DNA from 4 places in the Pseudoalteromonas sp. P1-13-1a genome. Region 2 is predicted to be linked to each of the others. Evidence: predicted binding sites of a transcription regulator. Region 2 holds the regulator's gene; each other region holds the start of a gene.

Region 1 (4,262 bases), on a different contig from region 2:
AAAGGCCGTGAATTTTGGGGCCCTTATGCAATTTCTAAGTTTGCAGTGGAAGGTATGATGCAAACGTGGGCCTGTGAAGTAGGCAAAACGAATATCCGCGTTAATTGTATCAACCCTGGCGCTACACGTACTTCTATGCGTGCTGCCGCCTATCCAGGGGAAGATCGCGATAAACTTGCAACCCCAGAAGATTTAATGCCAACGTATCTATATTTAATGAGTGATGACTCAAGTGATGTAAACGGTGAATCTCTCGATGCACAACCAAAAAGGTAAAATGCATTTTTAATTATAAAAAAAGCCGCAAAAACTGCGGCTTTTTTGTTAGTAATCTATTTTAAAAGCGATATTACTTACGTTTAGTTTGCTTAACGCGCTGGTTATGTTTTTTAACAGCTTTGCGAATTTGGTTAATTTTAGCACGCTTATCTTTGCGTTTTTCAGGCATTACTGACAGTTTAGTTTGTGTTTCACGGCCTAATTTAACGGTTTTACGCAAATAATTTACGGTTTCTAAATCAAGTTCAGCCCAGCCACCTTGAGGTAGGCGCTTATCAAGCTCTAACTTTCCGTAACGAATACGAATAAGGCGAGACACTTCTACATCCTGCGATTGCCATAAACGACGAACCTCGCGGTTACGCCCTTCGTTTAGCGTTACATTGTACCAACGGTTAATGCCTTCACCACCCAGTGATTTAACCGTTAAAAATTTAGCCGGACCATCTTCAAGCTCTACGCCACGTGTTAGGTTTTTAATGGTTTCATTGGTTACTTCACCAAATACACGGGCTGAATATTCACGTTCAACTTCATAACTTGGGTGCATTAAGCGGTTCGCTAACTCACCATCGTTGGTAAATAACATTAAACCAGCCGTGTTAATATCTAGTCGCCCAACAGCAATCCAACGCTCACCGTCTATGCGTGGTAAACGGTCAAAAACAGTACGACGTCCTTCCGGGTCTTTACGTGTACTTAACTCCCCTTCTGGCTTGTTGTACATAATTACACGACAAATGCGGTCAGCTTTCTCTTCAATTTTAACTGTGTGGCCATCAACACGTATTAAGTCTGTTTCCTCAACACGGTCACCTAATTTAGCCACTTTACCATTAACACTGACGCGGTTTGCATCAATGTATTTTTCCATTTCACGTCGTGAGCCTACCCCTGCACGGGCTAGGACTTTTTGTAACTTTTCACCTTGAATACTCATTCGGATGGTTCTCTCACAGAAGGATCACTTAATAACTGGTTTATTTTACTTTCCTGTTGCGCAGGCAATGCAGGGAGCTCATCCAAACCGGTTAAAGAAAAATAATCTAAAAATAATTTTGTTGTAGCATAAAGCGCTGGCTTACCAGGAACTTCTTTATGCCCTACTACTTTAACCCACTCTCGCTCAAGGAGGGTTTTAATAATTGCTGATCCGGTTGTTACACCTCTTACTTGCTCTATTTCACCCCGCGTTATTGGCTGCCTGTAAGCAATTAACGACAAAGTCTCTAATAGTGCACGAGAATATTTAGGTGCCCGTTCTTGCCATAAATTACTAAGCCAAGGGCTTAAACTACTACAGGCTTGAAAGCGATAACCACTGCCTACTTCAACGAGCTTAATACCACGCGTTTGGTAGTGAGTATGTATAGCCTCAATTGCAGTGTTAATTCGTGACATAGAAATAGCTAAATCAGCAAGTACTGTATCTTTTAAGAGGCGTTTGCTAACAGGTTTGTCTGCGACAAATATTGCCGCTTCAATGATCTCAATTAATTGTTCATCACTAACTCGACGACCTGCCATACTGACCTGCTTTGCCCTTTAAAATACGTAGCTATCTATTATGACAGAACATCGCAAAAGGGGGAAAATATATCTGCTTTTAAACCTAATTAAATGCATAAAAAAAGCCAGCAATTTATGCTGGCTCTTGTATATAGTATGTTTAGCTAATATTAGCTGTTTTTATAATGCTTAAGTGCATCATCTTCAGCCACGGCTTTACCGTATTTGCTAATATAACCTTTAAACTCACCTTTGCTGATGCGTTTATCGTTATTGTTATCCATGTAACCAAAATGGTTTGAAATATCATCATCGTCAGCTTCTTCTACTGAGATATAACCATTTCTATCGTTATCTAGACTTCTAAAATCATTTTCGATTTTATCAAATTTAGCAATTTTAGCTTTAAAAGCCGATTCACTTACTTCGCTGTCTGTTGCTACCTTACCGGTGTTTAACTGCATGTAAGTGTTAAATTCTTTACGGCTGATTTCGTTATCCATATTGGTATCAATATTTGAAAAGTGACCCCAAATGTTATCGTCATCTGCTTCTACTTTTGAAATATAGCCATCACTGTCGTTATCTAGACTTGCAAAATCGCTGTCGATTTTTTCAAGGCCTTGGTTAGAGGCACATGCGGCTAAACTTAATGAAGCTAAAATTGTTGTTGCGAGTGTTAACTTTTTCATAAGACGTATCCTTGTAGTTAGTAAATGTCACTTTAACTAATACAAGTCCAGTGCCAAAGTGCACAAGTCACAAAAAATCAATAAGTTACGTAAGGTTAGTGCATTTTATATACATTAATCAATTACTTAGCTTTGCAATGATTGCTGCCTACCTTGTAATTTTTGCAAAAAAATACCCAGTAAAAACTGGGCATTATTTTAATCTACATGTTGCTGCGCAATTAGATTGCTGCGTTTTGATAACGCTTTACAAATTCAGTAACTTTTTGACCGTTACACTTTAACGAGTTTAAGTTACCAATTTTTTGGCGAACAGGCGTAAGACCTTTCTTTAACGCAGTGATACATAGCTGTGTTTCTTGTTGTGCATCTTTTGCAAACACTTCTACTTTTGATTTAGCAGCTTGGTTAGACGTTACTTTTTTTGCAATGTCGCGGATATCTTGGCCATTACATAAAACACTTTTAGAAAAACGCGATAAGTATACACCGTGTTGTGCTGCTTCTTTACGCGCTGCGCTAAAGCCTTCATTTGCACTTAATACACATAATTTAGATTCAAGTTTATTATCTTGGCTAAAGTAAGTGTTGCTTTTTGCTGATACAGACGCAGAGGCTAATAAAGCAGTAGCTAAAAGTAATTGTGTTTTCATGAGAGAGATCCTATTTGAACGACTAAACAAGTAATTTTTGCGCATTATATATTCAATAATCGCGAGATCAATTGAATTTTTTATTTATTTAAATAATTAATAAAGCATTTACAATGTTTAAACTTTACACACCAATTGATCAACATTTGCGCAGCCATTTTCTCATTTCGATCATGTTATGTAGGCTTATTTACTGATACAATTTAGTTATAAAAACAGAGTCTAACTAAAGGTAAATTTTATGAAGGTTATTTCTTTCAATATCAATGGTCTGCGAGCACGCTTACACCAGTTACAAGCAATTATAGATAAACACCAGCCAGACATTATTGGTTTGCAAGAAATAAAAGTTCATGATGAGGCGTTCCCTCTTGAGGACGTACAAAAAATGGGTTACCACGTTTATTTTCATGGTCAAAAGGCACACTACGGTGTGGCAATGTTATGCAAAAATGAGCCTAAATCGGTCTTAAAAGGGTTTGCTACCGACACCGAAGAAGCACAAAAGCGTATGATAAGTGTAACAGTTGAACAAGAAAATGGCCGCGACCTAACGGTAATGAATGGTTATTTCCCGCAAGGCGATAATATAAATCATGAAACAAAATTCCCTTATAAGCGTCAGTTTTACAAAGACTTAATGACCCATCTAGATACAAACCACACGCCAGGTGAAGACGTTATTGTTATGGGCGATATCAATATTTCCCCCACTGACTTAGATATTGGTATTGGTGAAGTGAATGCTAAACGCTGGCTTAAAACAGGTAAGTGCTCATTTCAACCAGAAGAGCGCGAATGGCTTGCAAAATTATTAGATTGGGGTTTTAAAGATACCTTCAGAGAGCAAAACCCTGAAACAAACGACAAATACTCATGGTTTGATTATCGCTCTAAAGGATTTTTAGACAATCGGGGTCTTCGCATTGATGTTGTCCTTGCTACCCACGCTCTTGCCGAGCGCTGTATTGATACCGGTATAGATTACGAATTACGCGGTATAGAAAAGCCTTCTGACCATGCGCCTATTTGGTCAACCTTTAACTAATTGATATGTTATCGCTTGAAATACAAGGGCTACTTTGGGCCCTTGTAATCATTGTTACCTTTATAAGTGTAGAAAAAACTA
Region 2 (4,262 bases):
TCTGGGCCTTCACATACAACTTTAACTTCTTTGCCTTTACTACTTTCGAGTAGCATTAAGGCTAATACGCTATCACCAGCGGCTTCTTTATCATCTTGATGTAAGGTAATTTTAGCATCAAATTGCACAGCTAATTGCGCAAGGACCGTTGCCGCTCTGGCGTGTAAGCCTAATTTATTTTTTATTAAAAACGTGTCTTCACAACGCATAAATTACTATACCTAAACTGAACAGGTTATTATTTTAAGGTTACTTTTCTTGCTCACGGTGCCTAATTTTTACATTTGGATGTGTCATTGCAAAGCTCTCACCTATAGTTTGGGCTAAATAAACTGAGCGGTGTTGTCCACCCGTACAACCTATTGCAATAGTCAGGTAGCTGCGGTTATTGCGCTCTAAGTGTGGTAACCAAGTTTGTACAAATGTTTGAATTTGCCAAGTAAATTTTTGCACTATGCTGTGGTTTGCCAAAAAGTCTTTTACAGGTTGATCAAGACCTGTAAGCGGTTTAAGTTCAGGCTCCCAATGCGGATTTGGCAAAAAGCGAGCATCAAATACATAATCAGCTTCTTTAGGTATGCCGTGTTTAAAACCAAACGATTCAAACGTTACAATTAGTTGTTTATCTTTTTTTCCGAGTATTTTTTCGCGAATTGACTCAGCCAATTGGTGAACACTTAAATCAGTCGTATCAAGCATAAAGTCTGCGCGGGTTACAAGTACATCAAGCAGCTCTTTTTCTTTTTTTATTGCTAAGTCGAGCGGCAATGAATCGATGGATAAAGGGTGTAATCTGCGTGTTTCTGAAAAACGTTTTATGAGTGTTTGATCATCACTGTCTAAATAAAACAGAGTGGGTTTAGCAAAGTCCGGTAGGTACTCGAGAATATCGTTAAACTCGTCTTGTTCTTTGGGGATATTACGAACATCGATACTAACAGCTATTTTGTCATAGTTATCTGAAACACTACGTACTAAAGAGGGCAGCAGGTTGACCGGGATATTATCTACGCAATAATAGCCTAAATCTTCAACCACACGTAAAGCAACCGATTTACCTGAACCGGAACGGCCGCTTATGATTATTAACTCCATTTATAGCCCTTAGTATTTACTACGATTGATCAACAATTACTTGATACAGTTCTGCATCGGTTTTAGCGTTTCGCAGCTGTTTGCAAAATTCTCTATTGCTCAGTTTATCAGCTATGGTTGCTAGAGTCTTTAGGTGCTGCTGGTTATCGCCATCTGGTACGATGAGTGCAACAAAAATATCAACAGGACAGTTATCAATAGCATCAAAGTTTACAGGCTTGTCACTAACGAGTACTAACGCAAGCGGTTCTTCTACGCCACCCATTCTGCCATGCGGAATTGCGATACCGCGGCCAATACCCGTACTACCTAGTTTTTCTCTGCTAGCTAGCGCATTAAGAATATCCTGTTGCGGTAAGTAAGGGAGCTTTTCATGAGCCAGCTCACTGATAAATTCTAAAATTCTTTTTTTACTACTAAAAAGGACCGCAGCTTTGCTGCAGTCCTGGCATACTAATGTACTTAATTTCATAATATTAGTGTCTAGCAAGCTTCTCTTTATGTTTTATGACTTGACGATCGAGCTTGTCAATCAACGAGTCTATAGCAGCATACATATCTTGGTGCTCTGTTGAGGCAAATAAATCTGCGCCGCTTACATGAATAGTCGCTTCTGCTTTTTGGTTGAGTTTTTCTACATCGAGAATGACATGCACATTGCTAATATGATCTGAGTGCCTTTCTAGCTTTGCAAATTTATTATTTACATAGTCTCTAAGTGAATCAGTTACTTCTACGTGACGACCAGTTAGGTTTAGTTGCATAAGCATTTCCTCTTTGTTTTTTACGTCTTATATCAAACTCTTTCTCTGATTTGACGGTGGAATAGCTAGCGATTCACGGTATTTTGCTATTGTGCGTCTAGCTACTTTAATTCCTTGCTCTGCCAATATATCCGCAATTTTACTATCACTCAATGGTTTGGCTGAGTTTTCCGCGGCAATTAGCTTTTTAATTAAGGCACGTATTGCGGTTGACGAACATTCGCCGCCGTTTTCAGTGCTTACGTGGCTTGAGAAAAAATATTTAAGCTCAAAAATACCACGTGGCGTATGCATATATTTTTGCGTAGTAACACGCGAAATTGTTGATTCGTGCATTTCTACCATTTCAGCAACATCGTTTAAAACCATTGGTTTCATGGCTTCGGGGCCATGTTCAAAAAACGCTTGTTGCTGTTTTACAATACAGTTTGTTACTTTTAGCAGCGTGTCGTTTCTGCTTTCAAGACTTTTTATAAACCATTTAGCTTCTTGCAGATGAGAGCGAATAAACTGGCTATCTCCACTAGATTTTACGGTACGTGACATGGCCGCATACTGACTATTTACGCGTATTTTTGGCATGCTATCTGGGTTTAGCTCTACCACCCAACGGCCCTTAATTTTTTTAACTGATACATCCGGTATGACATACTCAGACTCTTCCCTTACTATTGTATCTGCAGGTTTTGGGTTGAGGGTATGTATAAGAGTCATGACCTCTTTAAGCTCGTCTTCTTTAAGCTTAGTCTTTTTCATTAATGTACGATAGTCGCGTGCCGCTAATAGATCAATGTGATCGGTTAAGATCATTTTAGTTTGTTCTATAAAAGGGGTGTCTTTATCAAACTGATTAAGCTGAATACACAAGCACTCCTGTAAGCTTCGCGCGGCTATACCTACAGGGTCGAATAATTGAATACGTTTTAAAACGGCTTCTATTTCATCCAGTTCAACCTCAACGTCGTCATCGTTTTCTTGGTTAAAGCTTTCTAAAATTTCTTCACAACTTAGCGTTAAAATACCCGAGTCATCTACAGCTTCTACAATGGCTATAGCAATAGCTTCATCAGTGGGGCTAAAAGGAGTAAGCTGAAGTTGCCACATTAAGTACTCATGTAGCGTTTCAGTAGAGGCGCCCTGATAAATAGACTCATCTTCTGGCATTGGGCCTGAAGATGCCGCAGGGGCTGCACTCATGTACTCATCCCAAGTTACATCCATCGCCATATCATCGCTAACGGTGTCTTTATTTAAAGCTTCACCACTGTCTTGCTCGTATTCACTGGTTGTATCATCAGCCGATGCGCTTACGGTTACATCATCCGTATCTGCTTTTTGTTCATTTTTTCCAGCCGACTCTTCCGTGTAATCTTGCTCTTCTACTTCTAATAGCGGGTTGCTATCCAGTGCTTCTTGTATTTCTTGCTGGAGATCCAATGTACTGAGCTGCAGCAAGCGAATCGCTTGTTGCAATTGTGGAGTCATTGTAAGTTGCTGGCCCATGCGCAGCTGTAATGATTGCCTCATGTATCTCTAACAATCCTTTTATGTTGTTATAATTAATATTAGCAGATGCTTGTAGGTGTGGCTTAAATGTTACAGCCTAAATTGCTCGCCTAAATAAACATCGCGTACAGTTTTGTCATTTAATACGTGTTCTGGGGTGCCAGATGCAATTAGCTCCCCATGAGAAACAATGTAGGCTTTTTCACAAACATCAAGGGTTTCTCTTACATTGTGATCGGTAATTAATACGCCAATGCCACGATTTTTAAGATGTTCTATTATTTTCTTTATATCTAACACTGAAATCGGATCAACACCAGCAAAAGGCTCATCCAACAAAATAAATTTAGGGTTCGCTGCGAGTGCTCTGGCTATCTCTACACGGCGGCGTTCACCACCAGAAAGCGCCATACCTTGGCTATCACGTATATGTTGAATGCTAAATTCATCAAGTAAGTTGTTAAGCGTTTCTTCTCGCGCGGCTTTATTTAGCTCTTTGCGCGTTTCTAAAATAGCCATTAAATTTTGATAAACTGTTAGCTTTCTAAATATAGATGACTCTTGCGGCAAATAGCCAATGCCTAAGCGAGCACGACTGTGCATAGGTAATAACGTGATGTCGTTATCATCAATAGATATTTTACCTTTGTCGCTAGGTACTAACCCTACAATCATGTAAAAGGTGGTGGTTTTACCTGCGCCATTAGGGCCTAATAAGCCCACTATGCTGCCGGCTTCTACCTCAAGGCCTACATTTTTTACAACTTGGCGGCCTTTATAGCTTTTTGCTAATAGTTCTGCTTTTAAGGTGCTCATGGTTGACCTTCGTTACCTGTTTTTTCTTTAATATTTGCTTCAACAGGCACTAAAATTGTGTGGACACGATCCGTTGAGTTT
Region 3 (4,262 bases), on a different contig from region 2:
CCATATACACTAAATATTCATACTAAAAGCATTATGCTAGAAACTACCAACCAACGGAAAAACAGAGCCCTTTCAGTTACGTATAAAACACTCAAGGTGTTCATAAAAAACATAAATCCTACCTGCTTTGAATTAGCTTTTACAACTACTCACAGCTTAAAAAAACTTACATCATCGGTTAATAATTTTTATGGTCTAACCAAGTTTATAGATTATTACGAAATTAAGATGACCCAGCTTAATGCGAGTTTCTATCGCCAGGTACTGGTAGGAGTTTTTGTGGTAATTCATTTCACCCAAAGGTTTATTATAAAGACACTTAATTAGTTAATAAAAAGCCATACTCACTATACAGCTTTTTATTATTTTCTTATTCCCCAAACCCACTACAATATAAGGCTCGTTTGGCAAATATATATTTTTGTTGGTAGCCATTGGCTTTGCCAAAGGCGCTACCGGTTTTATAGTAATTATGTCCTTACTAAGCTATGCCAACTGGCATGCTTACATCGCAGTGATAAAAACCAAAAAACCTCGTGGTTACGAGTAAAACCAACCATTTATAGTTCCAACCACACTGACAAAAATAGCGCCAAAAGGCGCTATTTTTTTATCAGCCTAGCAAAGCAAGCTTTGCTTAAAATACCCAAATGGCATGTAAAAAGGGCTGGTTTTCTATGTCAGCCGTACCAAGCTTGTTGTACCAATAACGCCATTCAGCTCCCACCATTAATTGCTTAGCATCTAAATTAAAGTTTTGCCCAACATCCCAATACACTGCAGGCTGCGCAAGTAGCCATTCATTAACTTTTTTGTCTAACTCATCATTACGCCCTGAGATGTATTCAACATGGCCGGTAAAGTAAAATGCTTGGCTACCTAACGTGAAAGGAGCACCCCAAGCAAGGTCTATAAAAATACTGTTATCTTGTTTAGCTAACTGATCTTTTTGAACGCCACCATTGGCATCAATATAGCCTGCAAAAGTGGTAGTTAAAAAATCAAAGCCTGGCGCATCCCAGCTGAGCTTTATGCCTGGGGTGTATTTCATTAATCCCTCTTCACCGGCATTTATACCAAATACTAAACCTGTGTCTTTTATTGGTCCGTATTTTAAAGAAGTCTCTAAGGCTTTAGATAAGCTAAGTGTTGTGTACCACTCGCCATAAATACCCGTATCTTGAAAACCATCACTAAGGCTGTCGTTTAAAAAGTCGATAAAAAAATAGTTATCACCCAAGTCATGCTCTGAGGCATGCTCTATGGTGTAGGTGCGTGTAAATGACGACTCCCCAGTAAAAGGATTTAAGGCATCGCCAAAGTTTGTGTGAAGCTGTGTGATGCTCCAATTTTCTGCTAGAGCTGAGTGAGACAAAAGCAGTATAGATATTGTAAACAGTGCTTTAAAAAAATTCATTATTTATTTACATAACCCCAATTAAAATGCGGCAGGAGTATATCAGTGAGCATTCACCAACTAAAGAGATTAAATAAGTATAAAGAATGATTTTTTAAATCTAGGCAGTTATATGCAGCAATCGAAGAGCTGTACAGGCTTTGTATGAATATAAAGTGTGAGTGCTAATTTAACGTAGGTACACAATTGGCTCCTTTTAGGTATAACTGCTTAGTTTATAAATTATGTCTAACTTAAATATTGAAACGCGTGCGCCCTAAAACTAACTTTTAAAGCTCATGTAATGCGGGCCTAAATTAACTACTAAGTACGCAAAATAGTTGCACTACACCGATTATGCCTTTCTAAACGCCGTCTAATTTAAACGCGTACCACACGCATTCCGACTTTATTGCTAGTATGCAGAATTTACAAAAATCAGTGCATAAAATTCATAATCTCCGCCCTTCCTTTTGTTCCCCCCACACTAGAAATTAAAATAAACCATTAATTATCAAGTCTTTATACAATCAAGTCTAATAGGCATAGGCTTTGCTTCATGTATTGCAAGCTAAATAGTAGCAATGGCTACATACAACACATTACATAACGGGAGACATTATGAGTAACTCACAACACCCAATTGAATTTACAGCCCCAGGTATGGATAACGAAACAGCAAAAAAAACAATTGAAACACTCGATAATCGACTTGTATCTCTTTTAGATTTACAACTTACTTTAAAGCATATTCATTGGAATGTAGTGGGCCCTAGTTTTATTGGTGTTCATGAAATGTTAGACCCGCAGGTGGATGCTATTCGCGAAATGACCGACACCATCGCAGAGCGTATTGCTACATTAGGCGGTACGCCACAAGGTACACCTAAGTCAATTGTAGATCGCCGCACGTGGGATGAATACTCATTAGGTAAAGCCTTTGTAATTGAACATTTGGGCGCATTAGACAAAGTATACAGTGGCGTAAACGCCGATCATCGTAATGCCATTAGCACGCTGTCTGAATTAGACCCTGTATCTGAAGACATGATCACCAGCCAGCTTGGCGATTTGGAGCAATTTCAATGGTTTGTGCGTGCTCACATTGAATCGTCTGCAGGTAAACTAAATCATTAATTGATTACCTACTTTGCCATACAAGGAATGTTAATAAGTATTAAGAGATTAATAATCATACAAGGATACGTTACATAAGTTGGTACAGGATGAAGTGCAAACTACAAGGACCCGTTACTTATTACATAAAGGATGTAGTAAATGCGCCAAGGATGATTAAAGCTTGCTAACGGATTTGGTAAATCTACAAGGATTGTTAAAGTACAAACGCCTAGTATAAGCATGCTAAGCGTTTGTATTTTTTACCGCTTTAAAGCTTAAAACTATCCCAAGGACCAGTAATAGCCAACGTTTTAGATGGCATGTATACATTTACAAATAAGGTTTGCCCGTCAGGTGAAAAACACGCTCCAGCAAGCTCTGTTTGCGTATGCAATTTAGCAAAGTTATACACCTCTCCTTTAGGTGTTACCCCGCGTAAATGGTTATTCACCGTATCAGTATATTGATCCTCACATACAATTAAATGCCCATTAGGCGCTACCGTTAAATTATCACCAAAGTTGTATAACGACTCGTTTGTACTTTCTACAAATAGTTGTATTTTGCCAGGTTCATTTTGCTCTAACTCAGTACCTTCGTTTTTTGATGGTGTGTACTTCATTACCTGACCTAACTGCTTTTTGCCCCCATTAGTACAGCAAAAATAAAGCTCATTTTTACCCCAATGTATCCCCTCTCCCCGTGCAAATAAGGCTGCGCCTTTTTTATAACCTTGCTTGCGTAAGTCATCATTTGGGCTTTTAGGGTCTGTAAGTGTTATCCATTCAACCAAAAGGTCGCTGTGAAGTGGCATGGCCGGAGAGTCCCAATTTCGGCTATCAAACTGAGGCTGGTTTTTAATTACCATAGCTTGCAATGTGCCGCCTTTATTTAACTTATCGCGATGATGAGGAATAAACCGATAAAACAAACTATCGCCTCTATCTTCAGTTAAATAAACAATACCGGTTTGTGGGTCTATTGCTGCGGCTTCATGGTTAAATCGGCCCATATCATATAATGGCTCTGGCTTAGTTAAGCCTTTGGCACTAGCTGGAACTTCAAAAATGTAACCATGAGATTGTGACAAACCATCGCTTTTATCCATAACGGTTTCTTCGCACGTTAGCCAACTACCCCATGGTGTTACACCGCCTGAGCAGTTTCGTATTGTGCCACATAGCGATAAATATTCTTGCTCGCGTTTTTGCTCTTTTAAATTATAAATTATATGACTAGTGCCCCCAGGCAAAGCTACACCATTTTCAAGCGAATCATAGGCTAAGGGGCTTTTGTGATTACAAATTAAATCAGACGCTGTATCAATGTGTTTAGGCTGTAATTCATGATTACGGATAAGGGCTACGCGTTCGTTATCTAATGCAATACAGCCCATGCCATCAGCCCGATCGGGCACATCTAAACCATCATCCATTTTATCGCCAAGCTTAGATATAACCTGATAACTAAAGCCTTTAGGTAAATCTAATAAGGCCTGAGAATCGGCTATTAATGGGCCATAAGCGGGCAGCTTAGTTGTTACTTCAGGTAAAGCAACATTACCCATTGCGCTGCGCGATAAGCCAATAAACGCAAGCGAGCCTGCACTTAATAAAAACTCTCTTCTAGAGACCATTATTTTATTCCCGTGTTTTTTATTAAATCTATAGTAAAGGAAATAACCCACTAAAAGTGCGGCGCTTTGCTAAATTCATTAAAATGTAATAATGTAACATTCCATCCGTAC
Region 4 (4,262 bases), on a different contig from region 2:
TGGTAATATCCGTAGTGCTGCAAAGAAGCTGTCGCTTTTAGTGCCTGAGTAATCGTAGTAACTGCCTTCATCGAGGTGCTCGTAACTTACTCTAAGGCCAACTTTGTCTTTTATAATCGGCGCTGTGTAATCTACTTGGGCGCTGTATTGATCCCATCGTCCTGCAGAGAGCTTAACCTTACCCTTACTTTCATCTGTAGAAGCAGCTTTAGAATGTAAATTTACAAAACCACCGTTACGTTGGCTTGAGCCAAATAAAACCGGCGGGGCACCTTTTATTACATCTATTTGTTCTATAGAGTTGAACGATAACGGCACACCAAAGCCGTTATTACCTGCTTGGCGGCGTGTACCATCTTGATAAAGCTCACCCAGTTGGCCACGAATAGTCGGTAAACTTGGCGCACCAAAGCCACTTGCAGAGTATGTGTTTGGGCTAACTGCTAGTACGTCTTGTAGGGTTGTAATGTTTAATTGCTCTATCAGCTCGCTTGAAATAGGCGTAACTGAGCGAGCTATATCTTGCAATGCTAGGTTGTCGCCGAAGGGGCCGTTAATAGTGGCATCTTTTACAGAAAGCCCTTGAGATTTAATCGTTTGGCCCGCTACTTCAATACGCTCAATTGAGTCGGTATTAGCTACAGATTGTGCCGCATAAGCATAAAAATTAGGTGTGAGTGAAGCAGCTATAAAAAGTGCCAAATATGAATGTTTCAAAAGGGTTCTCATTTTGGTTAGTGTTAATGTGGCAATAAAGACCTGTAGGTTTGTGAATAACTTTCAGCAATTATTAATTCTTTTTGTTTTTTAGAACGAAACGTTAAAAGTCTAGCATATTGCTTTAAAGCGTTATTCAGTTTTAAGCACTATTTATTGTTTAATAAATGCTGTAGTTAGTTATTGTCTTAATAAGGTTGTAACTTACAAATAGCGGTTTTATACGCATTTAAGCACAATGCAGCGCACCCAATTTATTAAAAAGTTATGCATAAAATGAAATAAAATATGTGTTAAGCGGTCTTGCTAGTTTCACATTAGATTATTTAGTTTTAAGGAAATTTTATGACGGGTACAACAGGTACTGACTTTCAAAATCGTCTGCAATGGTCGCTTTTTTCGCTACGCCTTGGCGTATTTATTGTAATGATTATGTGGACGTTCGATAAGTTTGTTAACCCAGGGCACAGCGCACGAATTTTTGAGCACTTTTATGGGATCAGCGGCTCTACAGATATGGTTGCGTATGTACTGGGGGCGTTACAGCTTATATTAGTATTGGCTTTTTTAGCGGGTATTAAAAAACGCCTTACTTATGGCGTTATATTTGTAATGCACGGCTTATCTACGCTCTCATCTTATAATCAGTATATTGATGGCTTTAATAATTTATTGTTTTTTACAGCGTGGCCAATGTGGGCAGCCTGTTTTGCACTTTACCTATTACGCGAGCAAGACGTTAAATTTACAATTAAGTAGCAGAGCAAAAAAAATGGTTATAAGCCGTAAGGCTTATAACCAATAAGTACACAAGGGAGTGTATGGAAGTTGGTTTAAGTTAAAACTAATGCATGGCATCGTTATATTGTTTAGCTAGGCTTTCTTTTTGCCCCTCAGTTAGGGCTTTACCCGCTAATTGAAATACCTCATGCTCTTCTTCATCTAAATGGTGATGTACTAAGTGGTGCAGTTTTTTAGCTGCAACTAACCACGCCGATGAACTCATTTCGGTGTCTTCAAGTTGTTCTATTAGTTCGTCAATTTCATGATGCTCGGCAACGCTGTGGCGTGCTTTTTCATGTGTTAAATCTTCAAACATAAGTGGGTTATAAAAATAACGCTCTTCAAATTTTGCGTGATCTTCTAATTCGGTTTTTAGCTTGTCCATTAGCTTGTGGCGTTCAGTGGTATCGCCGTGCGTTTGAATAAGAGCATCTACTAACTCGCGTTGTTTGTCGTGATCGTGACGTAGTGCTTCAAAAATATTCATAACTCTTTCCTTGCTGTAATTGCTTTACAAACTTAAAAGCAAGCGAAATGCCAAAGTTTAAGTTGTTGATATATATGAATTAAATGAATTATAAATGCTTGCTATAGAATTGCTCTGTAACTTTTACACATAAAAAGCTGCAATTTTTTCAGATTAAAAGAAGAAGGTTGCTTATCACGCTACATAAGCTTACATATTTTTACTGGTTGGGTATTTTAAAGGGGTGTTAAAGTGGCGCATTATTTAGGTACGAGTTGAAAATACTCGCCTTATATATTTTTTATAAAACTTTAGATATTAGGATAGTTTAAGGATGAACTTAAAAAGCCCCACTACAGCATTAATATTGTGTGTGTTATTAAATGCATGTACTACAGCATCGCATTACAGTAGCCGTTTATGTAGAGAAGAAGCTGAAATGACCGAGCTAAAGGGAATTCAAACAAGCTTAAAGGTTTACAATGAATGTATTAGCGCTCAAATAAAAAAGGATGCTAAAGACGACGCTTTTGTAGATGAAGTAGGTGTGTTTTTTATTGATCTACTTGTTTTGATAACCGACTAACTAAGCAAACTTACAGCTATAATCTAAAGCAAAAGGGTGCATAAAATAGGATTGATGATGAAAGCGGTTTTAGCTTTATTATTGCTGAGTATATTTTTAACGGGCTGTGCGGCAAAGCCTTATGCGGGCTCTGCAAAATGTATGGAGCAAGCTGATATAGCTTATGAAACCAATATACATAAAAATGAGCCGCTAAATAATGAATGCAAAGCTACAAAAGTAAATACGCCTAATAAAGAGTTTGAGAATCATAGTATTGTTGATAGAAGTCTTTTACAGCTAATTGTTAGTTTTTTAAACGGTATATTTAGATAATTAAAATACAATTAAATAAGGTATGTATGCAGGAAGAACTAAAAGCAAAAATTATAGCTGTATGCGATAAAAAAATAGCAGCCAAAGGCGAAAACGTAGGTCTTTCTTTTTACGCTTTTTTTGCAAATAAAAACGACAATCCAGAGCTGCTGATGCAAGCCGCTACGTGGTGGATACACACCCATAAGTTAGATCACTTTGAAAAAGCGATAAAAATAAAACAAATGATTATAGAAGGGCAGTAATAACGTATATTTACGCGATTGCTATTTGGTTTCTGCCATTTTCTTTTGCTTTATAGAGCTGTTGGTCTGCACGTTTAATGAGCTCACTTAGTGAGTCGCTTTTAGCATGACTTATTGCCACACCAGCACTAAAGGTAATGTATGTTTTACTTGGCAATGCTTCAATATCGCTGCAGTACTGCGCTAACTTATTTTCAAGATTTTTGAAAAAGTTGTTTATTTTATCGCGATTTTGCGTTTTTAAAACAAATAGCCACTCTTCGCCGCCATAGCGTCCAAACTTGTTAGTAGTATTTAGAGTGTCTTTTGCTGCTTGAGCAAAGTTTATAAGTACTAAATCTCCTATATCGTGGCCAAATTTGTCGTTAATAGCTTTAAAGTAATCTAAATCGACAATAGCTATTGCTAGGCTCTGCTGGGATAAGCACTCATCAGCTTTTTGCAAAATGCCACGTCGGTTTAGGCTGTTAGTTAAGTAGTCGGTTAATGCTATAGCATGGTATTTTTTACGTTGGCGCATTTGTCGGTAAAATAAAAATAGCGATACGAACACCACAATAAAGGCAATAGATGCACTTAACCGCCAAATTATTTTTTGTTGGTGTTCTTCTGTAGCTTGCAATTTGTTTATGTTTTTTTCGTATTCTAGCTGTAAAATCTTGTCTTCTTTTTCTTTTACTTCAAATTTAACCTGCAAGGTTTTTATATTGGTTTCGCTGGTGGCTTCGTAATGTTTTATTGTATAAGCAAGCTCATCTTCAATGGCGTGAAAGGCATCCTCGGTGTAGTTAAGTTGACGCTTTAATTTATAGCGTTTGCTTAAAAAATCAGCCTTATAAATGCTGCGACTAAATTTATCGAGATTTAAAAATACCTCGTCGTTTACTTGGTTGGCTTTATTTAATAAATTTTGTTTAATGTAAATGTCTGATAATAAAATCATTGAGGCTAAATGCATATCGTTAATGCCGGCGGAGCTTGCAAGTGCAATGTTTTTGTTTGCGAGTATTAAAGCCGTATCGTAATTACCCTGCAGGTATTGAATATTTGCAATAGAATATTGAGCAAAGGCTAACCCTTTTTTCATATTAACTTTACTAAAATAAGCCAGCGCTTTATTTAAGTATACAAGCGCGTTTTTAGGCTGACC

What was found. The regulator sigma-54, encoded in region 2, starts transcription at its own class of promoters, with help from an activator protein. The targets are predictions, from matches to a motif close to GTTGGCACGNNNNTNGNNT.
Region 1: a site for sigma-54 is predicted at 2,520-2,538, ahead of AN391_RS08470 (EF-hand domain-containing protein). Genes of this name have one in related genera too.
Region 3: a site for sigma-54 is predicted at 1,936-1,954, ahead of dps (DNA starvation/stationary phase protection protein Dps). Genes of this name have one in related genera too.
Region 4: a site for sigma-54 is predicted at 2,024-2,042, ahead of AN391_RS05635 (hemerythrin domain-containing protein). Genes of this name have one in related genera too.

What each region holds. Positions count from the first base shown of each region.
Region 1 covers NZ_LKDV01000010.1:44,556-48,817, forward strand. The annotation lists gene AN391_RS08455 (YciK family oxidoreductase) at 1-276, shown strand, start outside; gene rluB (23S rRNA pseudouridine(2605) synthase RluB) at 350-1,219, opposite strand; gene scpB (SMC-Scp complex subunit ScpB) at 1,216-1,806, opposite strand; gene AN391_RS08470 (EF-hand domain-containing protein) at 1,959-2,480, opposite strand; gene AN391_RS08475 (hypothetical protein) at 2,702-3,133, opposite strand; gene xthA (exodeoxyribonuclease III) at 3,375-4,181, shown strand; gene AN391_RS08485 (energy-coupling factor ABC transporter permease) at 4,187-4,262, shown strand, end outside.
Region 2 covers NZ_LKDV01000003.1:94,887-99,148, reverse strand. The annotation lists gene AN391_RS04085 (HPr family phosphocarrier protein) at 1-209, opposite strand, end outside; gene rapZ (RNase adapter RapZ) at 250-1,095, opposite strand; gene AN391_RS04075 (PTS sugar transporter subunit IIA) at 1,115-1,567, opposite strand; gene hpf (ribosome hibernation promoting factor) at 1,572-1,859, opposite strand; gene AN391_RS04065 (RNA polymerase factor sigma-54) at 1,887-3,386, opposite strand; gene lptB (LPS export ABC transporter ATP-binding protein) at 3,456-4,181, opposite strand; gene lptA (lipopolysaccharide transport periplasmic protein LptA) at 4,178-4,262, opposite strand, start outside.
Region 3 covers NZ_LKDV01000031.1:35,612-39,873, forward strand. The annotation lists gene AN391_RS16290 (nucleoside-binding protein) at 638-1,417, opposite strand; gene dps (DNA starvation/stationary phase protection protein Dps) at 2,018-2,533, shown strand; gene AN391_RS16300 (alkaline phosphatase PhoX) at 2,784-4,151, opposite strand.
Region 4 covers NZ_LKDV01000005.1:105,994-110,255, reverse strand. The annotation lists gene AN391_RS05645 (TonB-dependent siderophore receptor) at 1-717, opposite strand, end outside; gene AN391_RS05640 (hypothetical protein) at 1,063-1,476, shown strand; gene AN391_RS05635 (hemerythrin domain-containing protein) at 1,562-1,987, opposite strand; gene AN391_RS05630 (hypothetical protein) at 2,301-2,552, shown strand; gene AN391_RS05625 (hypothetical protein) at 2,610-2,867, shown strand; gene AN391_RS05620 (DUF6500 family protein) at 2,894-3,112, shown strand; gene AN391_RS05615 (tetratricopeptide repeat-containing diguanylate cyclase) at 3,123-4,262, opposite strand, start outside.